Regions from separate parts of the Embleya sp. NPDC005575 genome, predicted to be linked through region 2. Evidence: predicted binding sites of a transcription regulator. Region 2 holds the regulator's gene; the other holds the start of a gene.

Region 1 (5,439 bases), on a different contig from region 2:
CTCGGTCGTGAGCAGCAGCGACGCGATCGACGCGGCGTTCTGCAGCGCGGAACGGGTCACCTTGACCGGGTCGATGACGCCCGAGTCGACCAGGTTGCCGTACTCGCCAGTGGCGGCGTTGAAGCCGTGCCCGACGCCGAGTTCCTGCACCTTGTTGACGATGACGTAGCCCTCGAGGCCCGCGTTCTCGGCGATCCAGCGCAGCGGCTCGACCGCGGCGCGACGCACGACCGCGACGCCGGTCGCGATGTCGCCGGTCTGGCCGAGGTTGTCGGCGAGCACGGAGACGGCGTGCACCAGGGCGGTGCCGCCGCCGGCGACGATGCCCTCCTCGATGGCCGCGCGGGTCGCGGAGACCGCGTCCTCGAGACGGTGCTTCTTCTCCTTGAGCTCGACCTCGGTGGCCGCGCCCACACGGATCACGCACACGCCGCCGGCCAGCTTCGCAAGGCGCTCCTGGAGCTTCTCGCGGTCCCAGTCGGAGTCGGTGTCGTCGATCTCGCGCTTGATCTGCTTGACCCGGTCCGCGATCGCGGCGGCGTCGCCGGCGCCGTCGACCAGGGTGGTCGCGTCCTTGGTGATGGTGATGCGACGGGCGCTGCCCAGCACCTCCAGGCCGACCTGGTCGAGCTTGAGGCCGACCTCGGGGGCGATGACCTGACCGCCGGTCAGGATCGCCATGTCCTCCAGCATCGCCTTGCGGCGGTCGCCGAAGCCCGGGGCCTTGACCGCGACGGCGTTGAACGTGCCGCGGATCTTGTTCACGACCAGGGTCGACAGCGCCTCGCCGTCGACGTCCTCGGCGACGATCAGCAGCGGCTTGGACGCGCCGGCCTGGATGATCTTCTCGAGCAGCGGGAGCAGTTCGGCGATGGCCGAGATCTTGCCCTGGTGGATCAGGATGTACGGGTCGTCGAGGACGGCCTCCATCCGCTCCTGGTCGGTGACCATGTACGGCGACAGGTAGCCCTTGTCGAACTGGAGGCCCTCGGCGAACTCCAGCTCCAGACCCATGGTCTGGGACTCCTCGACGGTGATCACACCGTCCTTGCCGACCTTGTCCATGGCCTCGGCGATCAGCTCGCCGATCTGCTTGTCCTGCGCCGAGAGCGCGGCGACGGCGGCGATGTCGTCCTTGCCGTCGATCGCGCGGGCGGTCCCGAGCAGCTGCTCGGACACCGCCGCGACGGCGAGGTCGATGCCCTTCTTCAGGTCCATCGGGGCCGCGCCGGCGGCCACGTTGCGCAGACCCTCGCGCACCAGCGCCTGGGCGAGCACCGTCGCGGTGGTGGTGCCGTCACCCGCGATGTCGTTGGTCTTGGTCGCGACTTCCTTGGCCAGCTGCGCGCCGAGGTTCTCGTACGGGTCCTCGAGTTCCACCTCACGGGCGATCGTCACGCCGTCGTTGGTGATGGTCGGGGCACCGAACTTCTTGTCGATCACGACATTGCGGCCCTTGGGGCCGAGCGTGACCTTGACGGTGTCGGCCAGCGCGTTGACGCCGCGCTCCAGCGACCGCCGGGCCTTCTCGTCGAACTGGAGGATCTTCGCCATGAGGGTCTTCGTCCTTAAAGGTTGCTAGTCGACGTCGTACAACCGACTCCGCCCCGGGTCCACCGGCCGCGAGGGCAGGGCGATCCGGGGCGGGGTCGTCGAACCGTCACCGGTTCCGGCGCGTCAGCGCGATGTCACTTCTCGATGATCGCGAGCACGTCGCGGGCCGAGAGAACGAGGTATTCCTCGCCGTTGTACTTCACCTCGGTGCCGCCGTACTTGCTGTACAGCACGGTGTCACCGACGCTCACGTCGAGCGGCAGACGCTGACCGTCCTCGAAACGACCCGGGCCCACGGCCAGGACGACGCCCTCCTGGGGCTTCTCCTTGGCGGTGTCCGGGATCACGAGACCCGACGCGGTGGTCTGCTCGGCCTCAAGCGTCTGAACCACGATGCGGTCCTCGAGCGGCTTGATGGCAACCTTGGTGTTGGCGGTCGTCACGATGCGACCTCCCCCTTCGGAGATCTCACGGAAAAATGTCTGTCGGCGATGGGACAGATCCGTCGTCGCGGGTGCCGGACCTGCTCGTATCGCACTGGCACACTCATGGGGAGAGTGCCAGCACAGACACTAGGTGGCGGTTAGCACTCCGTCAACCAGAGTGCCAGATTCAGCGCGTCGGACCGCATTGTTCATACCGGTGGCCGTCGATCGGCGCCTCGGCCGGGCTCGGCGAGAATGGCCGCGTGCACACCGAAGCTTTCACCGCGCTGCTGACCGACGAGGGCCGTTCGCTGCTGGACGTGCTCGCCGACCACGAGGTCGGCGACGAGCTGTCGTTGGCCACCCGGCTGCGTCGTGAACACCCGCCGGAGCTGGTGGCCGCCGCGCTCACCCAGTCCCGGCTGCGGCAGCGCGGGCGGGCCAAGTTCGGCGCGGACGCCGCGCGGATGTACTTCACGCCCAACGGGCTGGAGCAGTCCACCCGCACCTCGGTGGCCGAGCATCGGGCCGCCCGGCTGGTCGCGGCGGGCGGGATCGACCGGGCCGTGGACCTGTGCTGCGGCATCGGCGGCGACGCGCTCGCGCTGGCCCGCGCCGGAATCGCCGTACACGCGGTCGACCTGGACCCGCTGACCTGCGCGGCGGCCCGGGCCAACGCCGACGCGCTGGGTCTGGCGCATCTGCTCACGGTCGAGTGCGCGGACGTGACCGACGTGGACCTCGACGCCTACGACGCGGCGCTGATCGACCCGGCCCGACGCACCGCACGCGGGCGCACGTTCGACCCCGAGGCGTACTCGCCGCCGTTCTCCTTCCTGAGCGCGCTCGCCGCCCGGGTGCCCTGCGGCGCGGCCAAGGTCGCGCCGGGCATCCCGCACGAGATCGTGCCCGTCGGCATGGAGGCCGAGTGGGTCTCCGATCGCGGCGACGTCAAGGAGGCGGTGCTGTGGTGGGGCCGGCTCGCGCACACCAACCTGCGCGCCACCGTGCTGCCCGGCGGCGCGGCGCTGAGCTCGGGCCGGGCCCGCCCGGCGCCGGTGGGACCGGTCCGCCGATACCTCTACGAGCCGGACGGCGCGGTGATCCGGGCGCACCTGGTGTCCGAGGTCGGCGAGTTGGTGGACGGCAACCTGGTGGACGAGACGATCGCCTACCTGACCTCGGACCGGCTGGTGGGCACGGAGTTCGCGAGTGTGTACGAGATCACCGACGTGCTGCCGTTCAACCTGAAGCGGCTCAAGGCCCTGCTGCGCGAACGCGGCGTCGGCAACCTCACCGTCAAGAAGCGCGGTTCGGCGGTCGAGCCGGAGGAGGTTCGCCGCCGGGTCAGGCCGACCGGCCCGAACGCGGCCACGGTGCTGCTGACCCGGGTGGCGGGCGCACCCACCATGCTGATCGGGCAGCCGGTGTCGCCGGGGTAGCCGGCGGCCTCCTCGCCGTCACGGGGTCGAGCCCCGTCCGACTCCGCCGAGGCCCGCCGAGATTCGCCAAGGCCCGCCAAAATTTGCCGAGTTCCGCCGGACACGCCCTAGCCGATGTAGTCCTCCAGACGCGCGATCGTGTAGCCCTGGGCCTGGATCTTGCGCAGCATGTTGCCGAACATCTCGGTCATCGTGGTGCCCTTGAGATCACTCGGCCCGCGGAAGTGGGCCAGGATGATGTCGCCCGGGTGCAGCTTCTTCTCGCCGACGTACTGCATGTCGTTGATCTGCATCGACTCCTGCCACTTGACGATGGCCTCGATCCCGCCGCAGCCGCCGGCCATCGTCTGCGTGGTCGCGTTCCAGTTGCCGTAGGGCGGGCGGAACAGCGTCGGGCGCTTGCCGTAGATCTCCGCGAGCCGGTCCTGCTGGCCGCAGATCTGGTGCTTCTGCGCGTCCGCGCTCAGGGTCTTGAGGTCGGGGTGGGACAGCGTGTGGTTCTGCACGGTGGCGCCGAGCGCCTGGAGCTTTCGGAAGTACTCCGGGTCCTGCCGCACGTAGGTGTCGTTGAGGAACATCGACACCGGGATCCGCAGGTCCCGCATCATGTCCAGGAACTTGGGATCCTTCTCCGCCCCATCGTCGATCGTGATGAACACGATCTTCTCCTGGGTGGGAATCTTCTCCACCACCGGCGGCTTGGCTCCGCCGGCCTTTATCGGCTTGACCGCGGGCGGGGCCGGCGGCGGGGCGAACGGTTTCAGGTTCCACTTCTCGGCGAGCGCGGCCGCGTCGGCGCCCGGGGTGTCCGGCTTCGCGGCGGGGGTGGGCTTGGTGGGGCCGGGGGACGCGCCGTCGGAGGGCCGCTTGGTCGCCTTGACCGTCGCGGTGTCGTCCGAGCCGCCGCAGCCGGTCAGTGCGACCAGCAGCAGGCCGGCCACGCCGACCCAGGTCGAGGCGGGGGCCGCGCCCCGCCGCTTTTGTACCGTTCGATGCACCACTGTCGCAGGGGCCTTTCGTTCGCCTGGTCCGATCCGCCTCACGCTACGCGCCGCAGCGGCCTGTCACGGTCCGGACAAGGCCTGTTCAAGGGACTGTCGAAGGACTGTTGAGCAGCCGATGAGCTGGGCACACTCCCGGCAAGGCCAATGGCACGTGCGGCGGCACGCAGCCATCAGCCAAGGCACTCGACCCGCGTCCGGCTTGCGAATGGCCTCCTCGACGGATGCGGGTCGAGTGTTGCGCGGACGAGAATGCGCCCCGAGCCCCGGAGCCCGTCAGGGGCCGACGCTGAGCCGTTCGAAGCTCCAGGCGTGCGGCGGACGGGCGACCAACGCGGCCGGCGGCTCGGGCAGCGGCACCGGCGACCCGGTCCACAGCGCGATCACCACCACCCGATCGCCGTCCTGCCCGGCGGCGGCGAACACCTCGACCCGTTCCAGGCCAGGCGCGCCGACGACGGCCGGCAGCGCCGAGGCATGCACCCACTCGGCCAGCGCCGCCCCCCGACCGGCCTCCGTCCTGGCCTCCCACATCGCCGCGATCGCCATCTCGCCTCTCCCGTTCGCCGGTGCCGTCTCGTGCGCGGCGTCGCCGCCAGGGCCCGTCTTCATCCACTGGACCGCGGAGCCCGACGGGGGATCGAAGACAGGTTCTAGAGCGCCTGCGACACCGTGACCGGCATCGAGGAGTCGGCCGGGATGGACAGCGTGGAGGGGGCTCGGTCCCGGGCGACCATCTCGGCGCCGAGCGCGGCCACCATCGCACCGTTGTCGGTACACAGGCCCGGCCGCGGCACCCGCAGGACGATCCCGGCCGCGTCGCAGCGCTCCTGCGCCAGCGCCCGCAGGCGCGAGTTGGCGGAGACACCGCCGCCCATCATCAGGTGCTCGACGCCGTTCTCCTTGCAGGCGCGGATCGCCTTGCGGGTCAACACGTCCACGACCGCCTCCTGGAAGGAGGCCGCGACGTCCGCCACCGGCACCGTCTCGCCGGCCCGCTGCCGGGCCTCGACCCAG
Region 2 (5,439 bases):
AACGTGTCGGCGAAGGCGGGTGAAACAGACATTCGGGCTCCTGGAAGGCAGGCGTGCGCGCATGCCGAATCGCGACCGGATCGCACGCGAGCGGCATGGGGACGTGGCGAGAGAGACCGCAGGCGGACCCGGGCAGGGTCGGCCGTACACGGTCGGGTGCGACGGTGGTCGGTCGAAAGGGTGAGCGCGGCGCGGAGCGGGATCAGGCGCGCACGGGCGCACCGATCGTGTGGGTCACGCGCGGTTCGGGGGTGGTCCTACCGGGAGTGTGGAACTCCGGTCAGCGGACGGGCCGGACGGCACAGATCGCGCTCGCCTGTCGACGAAGGTCGACGTGGCGGCGCGTCACGAGGCTGACGTCACGGTGGTTCACGAAATGGAGAGTTGCAGCCGGCTGCGGCGGTGGTCAACGAACAACCCACCCGCGTCTCACATCTCGGACGGCGCTGTCACGAAATCGATCAGTTCCTCCACCTTTCCCAGCAGCGCAGGCTCCAGGTCGCGGTAGGAATCCACCGCCGCGAGGATCCGACGCCACGCGTTCGGCGGGTCCACCGGCCAGCCGAGCGCCGCGCAGACCCCTTCCTTCCACGGCACTTCGCGCGGTACGTCCGGCCACGCCGCGATGCCCAGCGACGCCGGCCGGACCGCCTGCCACACGTCGATATAGGGGTGTCCCACCACGAGCACGTGATCGCCGGTCACCTGCGCCGCGATCCGGCTCTCCTTCGCGCCGGGCACCAAGTGGTCCACCAGCACGCCCAGCCGCCGACCCGGGCCCGGCGCGAACTCGCGCACCACCGCGGGAAGATCGTCGACGCCTTCCAGATACTCCACGACCACGCCCTCGATCCGCAGGTCGTCGCCCCACACCCGCTCGACCAATTCGGCGTCGTGTCGACCCTCCACATAGATCCGGCCGGCCCGCGCCACCCTGGCCCGAGCGCCTCGGACCGCCACCGAACCCGACGCGGTCCGCCCGGGCGTGCGCGCGGGTCCCGGCGTACGCGGGCGGACCAGGGTGACGACCTCGCCGTCGATGGAGAACCCGCGCGGATCCAGCGGGAAGACCCGGAGCCGGCCGTGCCGATCCTCCAGCGTGACGGTGAACCCCTCGGGGGTTTTCTCCACCCGGACCACCGCGCCGCAGAAGCCGGTGGACACCTCCTCCACCACCAGATCGCGTTCGGCCTCGACCTCGGGGACGGGCTTGTCCTTCTTCCATCCCGGGATCAGCGACTCGGGTCCATAGCTGCGCATGGAGGTGACGCTAGCCGGGTGACGGTACGTCAGTCCGGTACGACGCGCCCGGCGGCGACCTCGGCCAGCCAGTGGTGCTGCCGGATCACGAACTCCTCGTCCACCACCGCGCCGTGACCGGGCAGCCAGACACTCGCGTCCAGTGCCCGCACCCGGGCCAGCGAATCGCTCCACTCGGCGGCGAAGGCGTCCGAGCCGAACACCGGCGGCCCGCTCTCCTCCACCATGTCGCCCGCGATCAGCACACCGCAGTCGGGCACGTGCACGACCACGTCGTGGTCGGTGTGTCCGCGACCCGGCGCGTACAGCACCACCTCGCGCCCGCCCAGGTCCACGGTCACCGGCTGCTCGCGGACCACCCGACGGGTCGGCGGCACGATCCGCGCGGCGTTCATCAGCTCCGGGTCGAAGCCGTGCGAGATGCCGCTCGCGCGACCGGCGTCGGCGTACCGCGCGAGATAGTCCGGCAGATCCGCGTGGCCCCAGATCTCCGCGTCGGGGAAGGCACGCAGCACCTCGGCGTTGCCGTAGCAGTGGTCGAAGTGACCGTGCGTGTTCACCACCGCGACCACCCGGTCGGGCAATCCGTGCGAGGGCAGCTCGCGGGCCAGTGAGGCGAGCAGGTCGGCGGCTTCGTGGTCGTGGGAACCGGTGTCCACGAGCAGGATCCCGTCGCGGCCCGTGACGACCGCCACATTCAGTTCCAAGCCGGGCAGCCGGCGGCGCAGGACGCCCGGTGCGATCGGCTCCCAGGTGGCGTGTTTCGGCTGTTCGGCGCGTAGCATGCGTCAACCTTGGCACGGACGCAGGGGTACGGTCCGGATCGGGTGACCCGTACACTGGCACTCGGCGGGACGGAGTGCCAACCAGTGGGACGAACCGCCGCCGACGGGACACGGCAACGGGCGGAAGAACGGGTCAGGGAGGTGCGCACCATGCTCGACGATCGCAAGCAGGACGTGCTGCGTGCCATCGTGCAGGACTATGTGGCGACCCAGGAGCCGGTGGGCTCCAAGGCGCTCGCGGACCGACACAACCTCGGGGTCTCCCCGGCCACCATTCGCAACGACATGGCCGCGCTGGAGGAGGAGGGCTACATCACGCAGCCCCACACCAGCGCCGGCCGCGTGCCCACGGACAAGGGCTACCGGCTGTTCGTCGACCGGCTCGCGGGCGTCAAACCGCTGTCGGGCGCCGAGCGCCGGGCGATCCAGACGTTCCTGGCCGGCGCGGTGGACCTGGACGACGTGGTGGGCCGGACGGTGCGGCTGCTGGCGCAGCTGACCCATCAGGTCGCCGTCGTGCAGTACCCCTCGCTGACCCGCTCGACGATCCGGCACGTCGAGTTGCTCACCCTCGCGCCCACACGCGTGATGCTCGTGCTGATCACCAGCACGGGTCGGGTCGAGCAGCGGGTGATGGACACGCCGGGCCCGGTCGGCGAGAACCTGCTCGCCGACGTCCGCGCCCGACTGAACAGCCGCATCACCGGCAAGCGGTTCGCCGATGTGCCGTTGTTGGTCCAGGATCTCGCCGAGCCGTTCACTGCCGAGGAACGGCCGATCGTGGCGGGCATCCTGGCCACCCTGCTCGACACCCTGGTCGAGCACAAGGAAGAAAAGGTCGTCCTGGCCGGGACGGCCAACCTGACCCGTTTCGGCATGGACTTCCCGAACACGATCCGCCCGGTCCTCGAAGCACTCGAGGAACACGTCGTGCTGCTGCGCCTGTTGGGCGAGGCGACCGACCCGGGGATGGTCGTGCGGATCGGACACGAGAACATGCACGAAGGACTGGCCGCGACCTCGGTGGTCGCCGTCGGATACGGCAGTGGGCAGGAAACGCTGGCGAAGCTCGGGGTGCTCGGGCCGACCCGAATGGACTACCCCGGAACGATGGGAGCGGTGCGCGCCGTGGCACGGTACGTCGGACAGATCCTCGCGGAGTCGTAGAGTTGGCTACCGATTACTACGAGGTCCTCGGGGTGCGGCGGGACGCCACCCCGGAGGAAATCAAGAAGGCCTTCCGCCGGCTCGCTCGGGAGCTGCACCCGGACGTCAATCCGGACCCGAAGACGCAAGACCGGTTCAAGGAGATCAACAACGCCTACGAGGTCCTCTCGGACCCGCAGAAGCGACAGATGTACGACCTCGGCGGCGACCCGCTGTCCTCCGGGGGCGGCGCGGGCGGTGGCTTCGGCCAGGCCGGCTTCGGCTTCAGCGACATCATGGACGCGTTCTTCGGCCAGGCCAGCCAGCGCGGACCGCGCTCGCGCACACGCCGCGGCCAGGACGCGATGATCCGGATCGAGATCACCCTCGAAGAGGCCGCGTTCGGCACCACCCGGGAGATCCAGGTGGACACCGCCGTCACGTGCAACACGTGCAACGGCGAGGGCGCCGCCCCCGGGACCTCGGCGCAGACCTGCGACATGTGTCGCGGGCGCGGCGAGGTCAGCCAGGTCACCAAGTCCTTCCTGGGCCAGGTCATGACGTCGCGGCCGTGTCCGCAGTGTCAGGGCTTCGGCACTGTGGTCCCGCACCCGTGTCCCGAGTGCGCGGGCGACGGCCGGATCCGCGCGCGGCGCACGCTCACCGTCAAGATCCCGGCGGGCGTGGACAGCGGCACCCGGATCCAGCTCGCGGGCGAGGGCGAGGTCGGCCCCGGCAGCGGCCCGGCCGGTGACCTGTACGTGGAGATCGTCGAGGTCCCGCACACCACCTTCCAGCGGCGCGGCGACGACCTGCACTGCACGGTCACCATCCCGATGACGGCGGCGTCGCTGGGCACCAAGGTGCCGTTGCAGACGCTGGACGGCACCGAGGAGATCGACATCCGCCCGGGCACCCAGTCGGGCCAGTCGATCCCGCTGCACGGACGCGGCATCACCCACCTGCGCGGCGGCGGCCGGGGCGACCTGATCGTGCACGTCGAGGTGCAGACGCCGAACAAGCTCGACGCCGAGCAGGAGGAGCTGCTGCGGCGGCTCGCCAAGCTGCGCGGCGAGGAACGGCCCTCCGGCCAGTTCACGCCTGGCCAGCAGGGCCTGTTCTCCCGGCTCAAGGACGCGTTCAACGGCCGCTGAACCCATGCGCGGCGCGCGCGAGTGTTCGGTGGGTGCGTCGTGCTGTCCCCGAGCGCCGGACGGGCTGATCTCAGCCCGTCCGGCGCTCGGGGACGAATCCACCGCGGACCTGTGACGCGAGTTCGGGCCGAAGACACGTCCTAGGCTTGGTCGGGTGACGCGAGCCGAGCCGTCTTCGAGCAAACGGGGAGCATGATGTCGACGACCACCGACCCCACCCGGCTGACCGCGCTGCCGATCGTGCAGGCGCCGATGGCCGGTGCGGCCGGCCCCGCCCTCGCGGCGGCGGTCACGCGCGCGGGCGGGCTCGGCTTCCTGGCCGCGGGGTATCGCTCGGCCGACGCGCTGGCCGCCGAGATCGACGAGCTGCGCGCGCTGATCGGCGACGCGCCGTTCGGGGTCAACGCCTTCATGCCGCACCCCGCGCCCACCCGGGCCCAGGACGAACTCACCCGCCGCTACGCGACCTCGCTGGCTCGGGCCGCCGCGCACTACGGCGGGCTCGTGGGCACGCCCGTGCCCGGCTCCGAACGCGACGAATGGGACGCCAAGCTCGCGCTGCTGCTCGCCCACCCGGTCCCGGTGGTGAGCTTCACCTTCGGCCTGCCCGACCCCGACGCGATCACCGCGCTGCGGGCCGCCGGCACGCTGACCGTGGCCACCGTCACCACGCCCGAGGAGGCCCGCGTCGCCGCCGACGCCGGGGTCCACGCGCTGTGCGTGCAGGGCGCCGAGGCCGGCGGCCACCAGGGCGGCTTCGCCAACCCCGACGCCCCCGCCCCGTACGGCCTGCTCACCTTGCTCACGCTGATCGCCGCCGAGACCGAACTGCCGCTGATCGCCGCCGGCGGCCTGATGACCGGCCGGCAGATCGAGGCGGTGCGGCTCGCCGGCGCGAGCGCAGCCCAACTGGGCACCGCCTTCCTGCGCTGCCCGGAAGGCATCGCGCCCGCCGCGCACAAGGCCGCGCTCGCCGATCCCGCCTTCGACCGCAGCGTGCTCACCCGCGCGTTCTCCGGCCGCTGGGCCAGGGGACTGCGCAACGGCTTCGTGGCCCGCCACGAGGCCGAGGCCCCCGGGGTCTACCCCTACGT

What was found. The regulator HrcA, encoded in region 2, represses chaperone genes, less so after heat shock. The targets are predictions, from matches to a motif close to TTNGCACTCNGNNNNNCNGAGTGCNAA.
Region 1: a site for HrcA is predicted at 2,138-2,164, ahead of groES (co-chaperone GroES). Genes of this name have one in related genera too.

What each region holds. Positions count from the first base shown of each region.
Region 1 covers NZ_JBEXCV010000021.1:65,075-70,513, reverse strand. The annotation lists gene groL (chaperonin GroEL) at 1-1,554, opposite strand, end outside; gene groES (co-chaperone GroES) at 1,689-1,997, opposite strand; gene ABZS54_RS10310 (methyltransferase domain-containing protein) at 2,243-3,421, shown strand; gene ABZS54_RS10305 (polysaccharide deacetylase family protein) at 3,529-4,422, opposite strand; gene ABZS54_RS10300 (hypothetical protein) at 4,699-5,034, opposite strand; gene tsaD (tRNA (adenosine(37)-N6)-threonylcarbamoyltransferase complex transferase subunit TsaD) at 5,076-5,439, opposite strand, start outside.
Region 2 covers NZ_JBEXCV010000011.1:12,064-17,502, forward strand. The annotation lists gene ABZS54_RS05805 (ABC transporter substrate-binding protein) at 1-32, opposite strand, end outside; gene ABZS54_RS05810 (putative leader peptide) at 281-373, opposite strand; gene ABZS54_RS05815 (DUF3097 domain-containing protein) at 430-1,260, opposite strand; gene ABZS54_RS05820 (MBL fold metallo-hydrolase) at 1,290-2,045, opposite strand; gene hrcA (heat-inducible transcriptional repressor HrcA) at 2,196-3,212, shown strand; gene dnaJ (molecular chaperone DnaJ) at 3,215-4,345, shown strand; gene ABZS54_RS05835 (nitronate monooxygenase) at 4,541-5,439, shown strand, end outside.